3 regions of the Aeribacillus sp. FSL K6-3256 genome follow, and region 1 is predicted to be linked to each of the others. Evidence: predicted binding sites of a transcription regulator. Region 1 holds the regulator's gene; each other region holds the start of a gene.
What was found. The regulator Rex, encoded in region 1, represses fermentation and respiration genes when NADH is low (regulators of the CRP and FNR family bind a similar motif). The targets are predictions, from matches to a motif close to TTGTGAAATATTTCACAA.
Positions count from the first base shown of each region.

Region 1 (4,322 bases):
ATCCACAAAGAAAATCTTCATTTTGGATAAATAAGACGAAACGTTGAAATAGAAGAAGAAAAAATAAGGTGAAACATGTGGATAACTAAAGGGGTTTGTTGTGGATAATGTGAACAAATAAGAAAAATATTATAAGGTAAGGAACTAATGATGTGGATAACTGTTTGAGAGAAACATGCTGAAGGAAACAAAATAAATAAAAAACCGGCATGAGCCGGTTATTCAGAAAGAAGTGATTCCCATTCCTCTATCAGCTGATCTAGTTGTTCCGTTAACATGACATTTTGATCATGAAGTTTTTGAGCTTTTTCATGATCTTGGTATATATTTGGATCGCAAAGCATTTCATTGTTTTCAGCGATCGCTTCTTCAATTTCTGCTATTTTGTTTTCAAGTTCTTCAATGCGGCGCTGTCTTTGCCGTTCCTTTTTTTTCAATATTTTTTCTTGTTCATAAGATAATTTTCCTTGTTTTTGCTCTTTGGTTTCGATAGTTGGTTCTTTCAACTGTTCAAGCTCGATCATCTCCGCTTTTTTTGCAATGTAATAATCATAGTCCCCGATATATTCGGCAATGCCTTCTGTGGATAATTCAAAAATTTTGGTCGCGATTTTGTTGATAAAATAACGATCGTGCGAAACAAACAAGATTGTTCCAGGAAAATTTATCAGAGCGTTTTCCAATACTTCTTTGCTGTCGAGATCCAGATGATTCGTAGGTTCATCCATGATGAGAAAGTTAGCTTTTTTTAGCATTAATTTCGCTAAAGCGAGCCGAGCTTTTTCTCCTCCGCTTAAAGACGAGACGGTTTTCAGCACTTCATCTCCTGAAAAAAGGAAATTCCCTAAAACCGTTCGGATTTCTTTTTCTGTTTTTTCGGGATAGTCATCCCACAATTCATCTAAAACCCGTTTAGATGAAGACAAATCCGCTTGTTCCTGGTCATAATATCCGATTTGGACATTAGATCCAAACTGAATTTTTCCGCTCAGCGGCTTTAAGCGGTTGATGATCGTTTTTAATAAGGTAGATTTTCCAACTCCGTTTGGCCCTATTAAGGCAATTGAGTCCTTCCTGTTGATCGAAAAGTTAATATTTTTCACGATCGGAGTTTTTTGATCGTAGGAAAGGGACAAATCAATGGCTTTTAACACGTCATTGCCGCTTTGCTTTTCGATTTCGAAGGAAAAGCTGGCTGACTTCTCGTCCCCAGCGGGCCTGTCCAGTATTTCCATTTTCTCAAGCATTTTCCTTCTGCTTTGCGCACGTTTCGTTGTCGATGCTCTTGCTAAGTTTCGTTGAATAAAATCTTTCATCCGCGCGATTTCTTCTTGCTGTTTTTCAAATTGTTTTAATTCCCTTTCGTACGCTTCCGCTTTTTGTTTTAAATAAGCGCTGTAATTCCCAACATACTTCGTACAAACTGTTCGTGATATTTCATAAACAGTGTTGACAACGCGATCTAAAAAGTACCGGTCATGGGAAACAATTAGAACCGCTCCATTATAATGCTGTAAATATTGTTCGAGCCAGTTTAATGTTTCCATGTCGAGATGGTTTGTCGGCTCGTCGAGTATGAGCAGATCCGGTTTTTTCAACAGGAGCTTTCCGAGTGCTAACCGGGTTTTTTGTCCTCCGCTCAAAACCGAAATTTTAGTTGAATAGTCGTAATCAGCAAACCCTAATCCATGCAGCACAGAACGGATATCCGCCTCATATTGATATCCGCCATTTTCTTTATATAAATGTTGGAGTGAATCATATTCCTTCATTAAGCTTTGCAAAGCATGAGAATCTCCAGCTGAGGAGATAGCTGCCATTTTTTGTTCAATATTTCGCAGCTCAGCTTCGATGTTCCGCAGCTCTTCAAAAACGGTTAGCATTTCATCCCATATCGACTTAGTTGATTCTAATCCTGTGTTTTGTGCCAGATAGCCGATTGTTAAATCTTTTGGCTTCACAATTTCACCAGAATCAAAGGGCATTTCACCGGCAATGATTTTCAATAATGTTGATTTTCCGGCTCCATTGCGGCCTACAACGGCGATTTTATCTCCTGTTTGGATTTCCAGCTTAATATTCGATAAAATAAGGTCAGCACCATAATATTTTGTGATTTTGTTTAACTGCAATAAAATCATCCATAGTTCACCTCAATCTTTGCTAGAATAAGTGTAGCCTATATATTTGACTGCAGGCAACTGACCTGATGAACAAAAGGACAAGAAATTGTAACAATCGTTCAAAAGACACGAATAAAAAAATAGTGTATAGTTTTTATATAAGGAGAGTTTGGAGAAAAAACAAATAAAAAGAAATGTAGACGGAGAAGAAGATCAGGATGGAAGCGTTATCAGTCTGATATTGTTTCATACAGGCGAGCAGCCGCTTGCTAGAAAACATAGTTAAAAACAAAATTAGTCAGGTTGTTTTGGATTGCGAGGGATGAGCATTGAATCAAGATCAATCTAAGATACCGCAAGCAACTGCAAAAAGATTACCTCTATATTATCGGTTTTTGCAAAATTTACATGCCTCGGGAAAACAACGTGTTTCCTCTCAAGAACTGAGTGAAGCAGTAAAAGTAGATTCTGCGACAATTAGAAGGGACTTTTCATATTTCGGAGCGCTGGGCAAAAAAGGTTATGGATATAATGTCAATTATTTGTTATCATTTTTTAGAAAGACGCTTGACCAAGATGAGTTGACCAAAGTTGCCCTCATTGGAGTCGGAAATTTGGGAACAGCTTTTTTAAATTACAATTTTACAAAAAATAACAACACACAAATTGTTATTGCATTTGACATTAATAAACGAAAAGTAGGAATGAAAATTGGTGGAGTTCCAATTTATCATTTGGATCAGCTAGAAAGTGAATTGCCTGATGATGTGCCTGTTGCGATATTAACGGTCCCGGCAACTGCCGCTCAAGGAATAACGGATCGGTTAGTGGAAAAAGGCATAAAAGGCATTTTAAATTTTACGCCGGCTCGCTTAAATGTTCCGGATAAAATTCGGATTCATCATATCGATCTATCTGTTGAACTTCAGGCTCTTGCATATTTTTTAAAACATTATTCGAATGAAGATTGAAGGAGCGATATTAAATGCCAACAATTGGAATTGGAAGCTTGCTGTTGATTGTATTTGCAGCTCTGCTTGTTTTCGGGCCGAAAAAACTTCCTGAGCTTGGAAAAGCTATAGGAGAATCATTAAAGGAGTTTAAAAGTGCCACGAAGGGCTTAGCAGACGATGATGAAGAAAACAAGAAAAATGAATAGCAAGAAGAATGGATGAATAATGATGAGCGAAAAAAAAATGTCCGTGTTGGAGCATATAGCGGAGCTTAGAAAACGGCTGATTATTGTAGTCGTTTTCTTTTTCGTTGCTATGATTACTGGCTTTTTCATAGCGAAGCCAATTATTGTTTTTTTACAGCAAACTGATGAAGCAAAGCAATTCGCCTTAAATGCTTTTCGTCCTGCAGATCCATTGATCGTTTATATGCAGATTACATTTATTATTGCTTTAATTCTAACTTTCCCTGTTTTATTGTACCAGCTTTGGGCGTTTATCAGCCCAGGACTGTATGAAAAAGAAAGGCGGGTCACATTAAGCTATATACCGTTGTCGGTTGCTTTATTTCTTTTAGGAATAAGCTTCTCTTATTTTATTTTGTTTCCTTTTGTCATCGATTTTATGGGGCGGCTTTCCAATGATTTAAACATTCAACAAATGATAGGAATAAATGAATACTTTCGTTTCCTGCTGCAGTTAACATTGCCTTTCGGACTGTTGTTTCAGCTTCCCGTTGTCATTATGTTTTTAACAAGACTCGGGATCATCAATCCGGCGTTTTTGGCAAAGGTTAGAAAATATGCGTATTTTGTATTGCTTGTTATCGCAGCGATTATTACGCCGCCTGAAATTGTGTCGCATTTAATGGTCACGATTCCGCTATTCATTTTGTATGAAATAAGTATCATTGTTTCAAGATTTGCTTACAAAAAAGCACAGTCTTCTCAAATAAAAGAATCAGATCAAAAGTAAAACCGATGGGCTGTTATAAACATATCCCTCTTGTGAAGACAGTATAGGCTTTTTTCCTACTGTCTACACAAGAGGGATAATATCATTACACCTCATCGGTTGTTTTTTGCTTTCCGAATTTTATATGAGAAAGTGAACATGCGGATGGAAACAGCAAAATCAAACGTGGCTAAAATCATTAAAATCATATTTGTAGCTGTCCACATACCATTTTCAGCATGATGAATTGCTAAATATGTAAATAGAACTCCCATGATAAAATAGAAGAGTC
Region 1 is NZ_CP150188.1:393,644-397,965, forward strand. Features, by position in the region: gene NSQ84_RS02045 (ABC-F family ATP-binding cassette domain-containing protein) at 219-2,141, opposite strand; gene NSQ84_RS02050 (redox-sensing transcriptional repressor Rex) at 2,453-3,094, shown strand; gene NSQ84_RS02055 (twin-arginine translocase TatA/TatE family subunit) at 3,109-3,282, shown strand; gene tatC (twin-arginine translocase subunit TatC) at 3,305-4,051, shown strand; gene NSQ84_RS02065 (YdiK family protein) at 4,144-4,322, opposite strand, start outside.

Region 2 (4,322 bases), 1.1 Mb from region 1:
GAGTTTTCTGTCAAGCTTTTGAAAATTGCAGACGAACTTCCGCGTAAAGAGGTTGCAATTATTTATCGAAAAGGTCTTCTTTCTTCCACTGCCATTCGAACATTTATCCAGCAGCTGACAAGGAGATGACTCATTTTAATTTTTAAATAGGTAAAATATTGGATTTGCTTTCAAAGGAAGGTAGGGATAGAATCTATACGTATACATTTTTTAATAGAGGAGCGAATAACAATTGGATTTATTTTCAGTTGGCATATCTATTTCATCTGACGCCATCATTGCCTTATTAAAAATTATTGCAATCGATATTATTTTATCCGGCGATAACGCAGTTGTAATTGCAATGGCAACGAGAAATCTGCCGAAAGAACAGCAAAACAGAGCTATATTCTGGGGGACTGGAGGTGCGGTCGCATTACGGATTTTGTTTGCATCCGTCATTGTTGTCCTGTTGAAAATCCCATTTGTCAACATTGTCGGCGGATTTTTGCTGCTTTGGATTGCTTATAAAGTTTTGGTAGATGACGGAGAAGCTGCGCATGTCCAATCTCAAAGCAGTCTGCTTAAAGCTATTCAAACGATCATTCTTGCAGATGCCGTCATGAGTTTGGATAATGTGGTTGCAGTAGCAGGTGCGGCACACGGCCATATCGGCATGATTGCGGTTGGAGTTTTGATCAGTATTCCAATTATGATTTTTGGATCAAAAGCGATCGTAAAATTAATGAACAAATTTCAATGGATTGTATATGTTGGATCTGGAATTTTAGCTTGGACCGCCGGTGAGATGATCTTTAAGGATAAACATATTGAACAATGGTTTCACATCCAAAACTTGTGGATCGAATATTTACTTATCGGAATTATGACATTGATTGTGTTAGCGATCGGTTATGAGAAAAATAAGCGTGCAGAGAAAGAAAATAAATTGCAGCATAGTGCTTAGCAGGCGGCTGTTGAAACGGCGCCTGTTTTTTATGAAAAGAAATTCCACGTTTTAATAGATTTAGTTATGTCTAAAATTTTTGTTATCGGAAAATATGCACACTTCTGTAAAATGACGGTTTCTTTTGCAACAGCTCTAATTTGCTTGTAAATTCGAGAGATCGTTCTTTGTGTATAAGCATTCATCGTCCAGAGAAGGTGAGTGCTTTTTTATTTTATCCACAGATATTTCAGATAATTCACAACTTATACACATTATCCATACTGTTTTTGTGGATATTATGTAACTGTTGGAGCTTAAGAAGCTGGATTTTTTCATAAAATCCTACTATGAATGTGGATAACTATAGTAATTGTTAACAATTTGTGAAATATTTCACAAATATATTGAAGTTAAATTCAGAAAATTATATATTGAAATTGAAGAGGTTAGTGAAATATTTCACAAACTTCTTCGAAAAATAAAAGTGAAAAAACAAACAAAGGAGATGGTTGAAGATGGAATGGCTGAAAGGTCCAAAAATGGCGGTTGTCTGGGCGGCTCTTAGAATTTGGCTCGGTTATCAATGGTTTGTCGCGGGAGTCGAAAAGCTGGGTGGATTTGATGCGACAGGATTTTTAAAAGGGGCGATTGCTAAAGCAACCGGAGAACATCCGGCCGTTCAAGGATGGTATGCAGCGTTCCTTGAAAACTTTGCTCTTCCGAATGTAGAACTTTTTAATTTTATTATTCCAATTGGAGAAGTGTTAGTTGGCATCGGACTGATTTTGGGATTGTTTACAACTCCTGCATTAATTGCTGGTGCGTTTATGAACTTGAATTTTATGTTAGCTGGAACAACAAGCACGAATCCGATTATGTACACTGAAGCAATCATTTTAATGGCAGTAGGCGCAGCTGCGTATTATTGGGGAGCTGATCGGTTTATCCTGCCGTATTTGAGAGATAAATTTACAAACAAAAAATTCAATCAACAAGCAAATGTTTAAATGCAGCAATCATCTTGACTTTTAAAAATTTTTGAAACATAATTTTAAAAAAAGTATATTTTCGGCGTTGAAAGGGGCCAGTAAATAGACTTTAGGCGAAAAAGAGAGTGAAACCCTATGGCTGAAAGGTTTCATCGCTGATAAGCTATTGAACCTACCCCTGGAGCTGTCAGGCTCATAACCTGACCGTATCCTTCGTTACAGGCTAAAGGGAGCACTAAACTAGTGCTAAAAAAGGTGGTACCGCGGATATAGACTCATATTCGTCCTTTTTCGAAAGGATGATATGAGTCTTTTTTATGACTGTCAAGCAATGAAGAGGTGTTTTTTAGTGAGGAAAAAGCGAGTGGTCGTAAAAATAGGAAGCAGTTCTTTAACAGATGACAACGGGGGACTCAGCAAAGAAAAGCTGCACGAGCATGTTGAAGCGATTGCTAAATTGAAGGAAGCAGGGTATGAAGTAATTTTAATTTCGTCAGGAGCGGTATCTGCAGGGTATGGAGATCTTGGATATCCTTCCAGGCCTGTGACAATTAGAGGAAAACAGGCGGCTGCGGCAGTGGGCCAAGGGCTGCTTATCCAGGCTTATACAGAAGCATTTAAAAAATACGGCATTGTATGTGCCCAGCTTTTGATGACAAGGAGCAATTTTCAGCATAAAGAGCAATATCAAAACGCATACGCCACCTTATCGGAGCTTCTAAAGCGGCAAGTGCTCCCGATCATCAATGAAAATGATTCGGTTTCGATTGAGGAATTGACGTTTGGAGACAACGATATGCTGTCAGCTCTTGTGAGCGGATTATTGCATGCCGATTTTCTTATTATTTTGACGGATATTAACGGTTTATATGAAGAAGATCCTACCAAAAATCCGAATGCGAAACGATTTGATTTTTTGCCGGAAGTAACAGATGAATTAATTGAACAAACAGAGGCAACATCCGGTTCGAAAGTTGGAACAGGTGGCATGAAATCAAAGCTCATGGCGGCAAAAACGGCACTTGCCCTCGGTGTATCCGTATTTATCGGGAAAGGCCAAGGAAAAGAGAAATTAATCGAAATTTTAAATGGGAACGGTGACGGAACATATATTGGCAAAAACGATTTAAGTGCTGTTCGTAATTCAAAAGCATGGATTGCTCTTCATTCGATCATATCTGGTGATGTGGAAGTCGATGATGGAGCAGTAGCGGCTATTTTGAAGGAAGGGAAATCGCTTCTTCCTGCTGGCGTTAAGCGTGTCAGCGGCAACTTTCAATCCGGAGACGTGGTGCAAATTTTAAACAAGGAACAAAAGCTGATCGGAAAAGGCATAGTCAATTATTCATCTGAAGAATTAAAAGAAATTATGGGCATGCCGAGTCAAAAAGCGATGGAAATGACAAAGCGCATACATCCTGAAGTGGTTCACCGTGATCAATTTGTAGCGATAACGAGTAAGGAGATGATGATATGAGTGAAGTGTTGACAAAAGGGAAGCTGGCAAAAGAAGCTGCTGCCAAACTGGTTGCAAAGACTACTGAAGAAAAAAACAACGCATTATCAATCATCGCTGAACAATTGCAAAAAGAAACGCCTTATATTTTAAAAGAAAATGAAAAAGACATTGAAAACGGGAAAGCGAATGGTTTATCCGACGCTCTAATTGACCGTCTTCTTTTAAACGAAGAACGAATTAACGGAATGATTGAATCGTTAAGACAATTGATTTATTTGCAAGATCCAGTTGGGGAAGTGCTGGAAAGCTGGACTCGTCCGAACGGTTTACAAATCGAAAAAGTTCGGGTGCCGCTCGGAGTTGTTGGGATGATTTACGAAGCCAGACCAAATGTGACAATTGATGCCTCAAGCCTTTGCTTAAAAACAGGGAATGCTGTTCTTCTTCGCGGCAGCTCATCCGCATTGCATTCAAATATGGCGATCGTAAAGGTGATACGAGAGGCGTTAGAAAAAGCGAATTTTCCTGCCGACAGTGTACAGCTTCTGGAAGATACCAGCAGGGAAACGGCAGCGGAAATGTTCAAATTAAATGATTATTTAGATGTGCTAATTCCTCGCGGAGGGAAAAATCTGATTAAAACAGTTGTTGAAAATTCATCTGTCCCTGTGTTAGAAACGGGCGCAGGCAATTGTCATGTGTTTATTGATGAATCAGCAGACAAAAAGATGGCGATTGATATAACTGTAAACGCAAAAACACAAAGACCTTCCGTCTGCAATGCAGCCGAAACTCTTCTCATCCATGAAAATTGGAATAAGGAGTATATTCGCGAGCTCATTGAAAAGCTCGAGGAGAAAAATGTGGAGTTGCGAGTCGATCAAGCATTGTACAATGAATTCCCGCATTTGAAATTAGCGACAGAAGAAGATTGGGAAACGGAATA
Region 2 is NZ_CP150188.1:3,056,846-3,061,167, reverse strand. Features, by position in the region: gene NSQ84_RS14790 (LysR family transcriptional regulator) at 1-129, shown strand, start outside; gene NSQ84_RS14785 (TerC family protein) at 233-946, shown strand; gene NSQ84_RS14780 (DoxX family membrane protein) at 1,444-1,935, shown strand; T-box leader at 1,994-2,209, shown strand; gene proB (glutamate 5-kinase) at 2,267-3,394, shown strand; gene NSQ84_RS14770 (glutamate-5-semialdehyde dehydrogenase) at 3,391-4,322, shown strand, end outside.
Region 2: NSQ84_RS14780 (DoxX family membrane protein) is a predicted target of Rex. The motif match lies at 1,310-1,327, and genes of this name have one in related genera.

Region 3 (4,322 bases), 580 kb from region 1:
GGGATCGACTACAACCACCGAGATTTACAAAAAAATTATCAAGGCGGATTTGATTTTGTAGATCAAGACAAAGACCCAATGGAAACAGTCGCGAAAGACAATTCGAGGACAATTCACGGCACTCACGTAGCAGGAATTATAGCCGCAAATGGAAAATTGAAAGGGGTTGCTCCGGAAGCCTCCATCATTGCCTATAGAGCGCTTGGCCCTCATGGGTACGGGACGACAGACCAAGTTATTGCAGCGATTGAAAAATCGATTGAGGATCAGGTAGATATCGTAAATCTTTCCCTTGGCAATGATGTGAACGGCCCGGATTATCCGACAAGCCTGGCGTTAAACCAAGCCGTTGAAGAGGGGATAACTGCAGTTGTATCAAGCGGAAACTCTGGTCCTAACATTTGGACCGTCGGTTCGCCTGGCACTGCAAGCAAAGCAATTTCCGTCGGCGCATCGACACCGCCGCTTGACGTAAAGTATTTAACCCTTTCAGGATTTCAAAAGAAAATGCCAGCTGAATCTTTGTTCAATTCTGCCCCTTGGACAACAATTAGAGGACGGATAGAATATGCAGGCTTAGGGGAGAAAAAAGACTTTAAACCTTCTGTTAAAGGAAAAATAGCCTTGGTGAAGCGCGGGGAAATCACGTTTGCCGAAAAAGCGAAAAATGCAAAATCAGCCGGAGCCCAAGCGTTGATTATTTACAACAACATGAAAGGGAGATTTACCGGCAATTTAGAAGAAAAATTGGACTTTCCTGTTGTCTCCATCTCAAAGGAAGATGGCGAATGGCTGCGCAAACAATTGAATGAAAAATCGTTCATCAAAACAACCAGTCGGATAGAACAAGATCGCCTCGCACCCTTTTCATCAAAAGGGCCGGTAACAGTCACATGGGAAGTGAAGCCCGATCTTGTCGCGCCTGGTGTAGCAATTGACAGCACAATACCTAAAGGGTATATGGCTCTTCAAGGAACAAGCATGGCTGCTCCGCATATAGCAGGTGCAGCGGCATTGATCAAACAAAAGCATCCAGATTGGTCGCCGGAACAAATAAAAGCAGCTATGATGAATACTGCTAAACCGCTTTATGATCAAAATGGAAGGCTGTACAAGGTGTTTGAGCAGGGGGCGGGAAGAATCGATATTTTATCGGCTGTTCAGACAAGAGCTCTCATTTATCCGGCATCTCTATCATTCGGTCAATTTCACAAAAATATCGGCAGGAAAAAGAAAGAGATCACGTTAACTCTTGAAAATCTCTCCGATCAAGAAAAAACGTTTGTTTTTTCTAAACCGCATTATCAAAAAGGGGTTCAATGGCAGCTCCCTATTTCCGTAAAGGTTCCTGCTAACGGGAAAAGAGAAGTATCCGTCTCGATTGATGTTGCACCAAAATCATTGAGGGAAGGATTGTATGACGGGACTCTTGTTGTAACAGCCGGCAGCCAGACAATCCGCCTTCCATATTTATTCGTTGTTGGCGAACCGAATTATCCAAAAATCATGGGATTTGAATTTGGGCTTGCCGATCAAGGGAATATGTACCATTATGAGCTTTATTTGCCGCAAGGGGCGGATGAATTCGGGATTGCCCTGTATGATCCGGACACTTTAACATTCAAAGGCTTTTTAGACTGGCAAAGAAATATTCCGGGAGGTTTGTTGAAAAGAGACATTTCCGGGCAATTTAAGGACATTCCAAACGGCGTTTACAAAGCGCTTATTTTTGCAAAAAAAGACGGGGAAGAAAGCAGCTATGAAACGACAATCATTTTAGATAAAAAAATATTAAAAAGTCAATAGAAACACCAAAAATATTTGTGAACAAATTGTGATATTATTAACAAATAGCTCAACTTTTGACGTGAAACAGATTGACATTGATTGGTGCCTATTGTATGCTAAACGGGGTGGGATGATAAGGTTTTCAACAGCCTTTTAACATAATGAAATATAAGGTAATTTTATATTGTGAGGACATACCCAATGCGGCAAAAAGAGCACCATCCGCTCCGAGCATACGCTTTAATGACCGCCATTCTTTCCTATTTGGCAGGGTCAGTGCTCGTTGGGATTTTTGCAGGAAGATGGCTTGATCGACATTTGCATACAGAACCCGTTTTTTTGATCATCGGTCTTCTAATTGGACTGGCTGCGGGAATAATTGCGATGCTGAGATTAGTCCAACATTTTTTTCAGGAGAATGAACGGTAACTATGGATCGTATAGAAAAATTGTTTGTGCGCAGCAAAAAATATTTGCTGTTTTTGCTTGCCATCTATGTGTTAGCGTGGGGGTTTACTCCTTATCAAGATATTTTCCTCGGTCTTGCCCTTGGTACAAGCTTTAGCCTCTATAATTTATGGATACTAGTGCGTAAATCAAAGCAAATACAGCAAGCAATTGAAGAAGGCCGTACAGCACGTTCGCTTGGAACGGTTTCAAGGATGGCAGCCGCAGGATTGGCGGTATTAATCGCACTTAAATTCCCTGAACATTTCCATTTAATTAGCGTGGTTATTGGTTTAATGACAATCTATATTGTCATTATGATAGATTCTATTCTATACATTTGCGGACAAGCTTGGGAAGAGAGGTGAATTTTGTTGGGTCACGAAGCGCCGATAGTAAAATTATTAGGGCTTGAATTTAATTTGTCCAATATTTTAATGATTCTTGTATCTAGCGCAATTGTATTTATCATCGCCGTATTGTCGACCCGCTCTTTGGCAATGAAGCCAACGGGTATGCAAAACTTTTTGGAATGGGTCATGGATTTTGTGAAAAACATTATTAACAGCACGATGGACTGGCAGACAGGAGGCCGATTCCTTACTTTAGGAATGACGCTCATCATGTACATTTTTGTTTCCAATATGCTTGGTCTACCATTCGCTATCGTTGTTGACCATGAGCTTTGGTGGAAATCGCCTACGGCTGATCCTACCATAACGCTGACACTGGCCATTTTAGTCGTCGGTTTATCGCATTATTACGGGATTAAATTAAAGGGCTTTTCCGCCTATGGAAGCGACTTTTTCAAGCCACTGCCGTTTTTGTTCCCGCTTAAAATTATTGAAGAGTTTGCAAACACGTTGACGCTTGGTCTTCGTCTTTACGGTAACATCTATGCTGGGGAAATTTTGCTAGGTCTGCTTGTCAGCTTGGCAACTAGCGGAGCATTCGGCTTCATCGGGGCAATTATTCCGATGATGGCGTGGCAGGCATTCAGTATTTTTGTAGGTGCAATCCAAGCTTTTATCTTTACAATGTTAACAATGGTTTATATGGCGCATAAAGTTAGCCATGACCATTAAAAATAAATGACTTCATCATAATTTTTGTGTAAAAAATTATTTTTAAACAAATAAAGGAGGACTTTATTCATGAATTTATTAGCAGCTGCAATTGCAATTGGTTTAGCGGCACTTGGTGCTGGTATTGGTAACGGACTTATCGTATCTCGTACAGTAGAAGGTATTGCTCGTCAACCTGAGGCGCGCGGTATGCTTCAAACTACTATGTTTATCGGGGTTGCGTTGGTTGAGGCGATTCCGATTATCGCGGTTGTTATTGCATTTATGGCTTTTGGTGCGTAATTTGAAAATTTCAAAAGAGCCTTGCCCAGATTGGTGTTGAAAAAGGCTTTTTAGAAATCGGCATGCAATCAATTTGCGTGAAGTCCGAATCGAAAGGACAGCAAGTGAAAAAGAGGAAATGGCGAAGTTATTTAAGCATCTTCGCCATTCCTTTATGTTGTGAATGGTAACAGAGTCCCAATATAGCCGGTAGTTGGAAAACGGAAGTTTTGAAGGGAGTGAAACGAAGCCGTGTTAACAGTTGAATTTGCCCTCGGAGCTGGAGGCTTCGCAGCAGGAGATATGCTCGTTCAGCTCGTTGTATTTTTAGTTTTGTTAGCATTGCTCAAAAAATATGCTTTTGGTCCGCTTATGGGCATTATGAAACAGAGGGAAGAATTTATTGCAAATGAAATAAACGCTGCGGAAGAAAAGCATGCGGAAGCCAAAAAGCTTGCCGAAGAGCAGCGTGAGCTATTAAAGCAAGCCCGCATCGAAGCACAGGAGCTTGTTGAAAATGCGAAAAAACTCGGCGAACAGCAAAAAGAAGATATCATCCAAGCGGCTCGTGCGGAGGCAGAAAGACTGAAAGAAGCAGCCAAGAAAGAAATCGAACACGAAAAAGAGCAAGCCGTTGCTGAATTGCGTAATCAAGTGGCATCATTATCCGTTCTTATTGCTTCTAAAGTGATTGAAAAAGAATTGAATGAGGCTGAGCAAGAGAAGCTGATCAATGATTAT
Region 3 is NZ_CP150188.1:3,599,420-3,603,741, reverse strand. Features, by position in the region: gene NSQ84_RS17320 (S8 family serine peptidase) at 1-1,806, shown strand, start outside; gene NSQ84_RS17315 (AtpZ/AtpI family protein) at 1,990-2,217, shown strand; gene NSQ84_RS17310 (ATP synthase subunit I) at 2,220-2,603, shown strand; gene atpB (F0F1 ATP synthase subunit A) at 2,610-3,320, shown strand; gene atpE (F0F1 ATP synthase subunit C) at 3,390-3,602, shown strand; gene atpF (F0F1 ATP synthase subunit B) at 3,885-4,322, shown strand, end outside.
Region 3: NSQ84_RS17315 (AtpZ/AtpI family protein) is a predicted target of Rex. The motif match lies at 1,833-1,850, and genes of this name have one in related genera.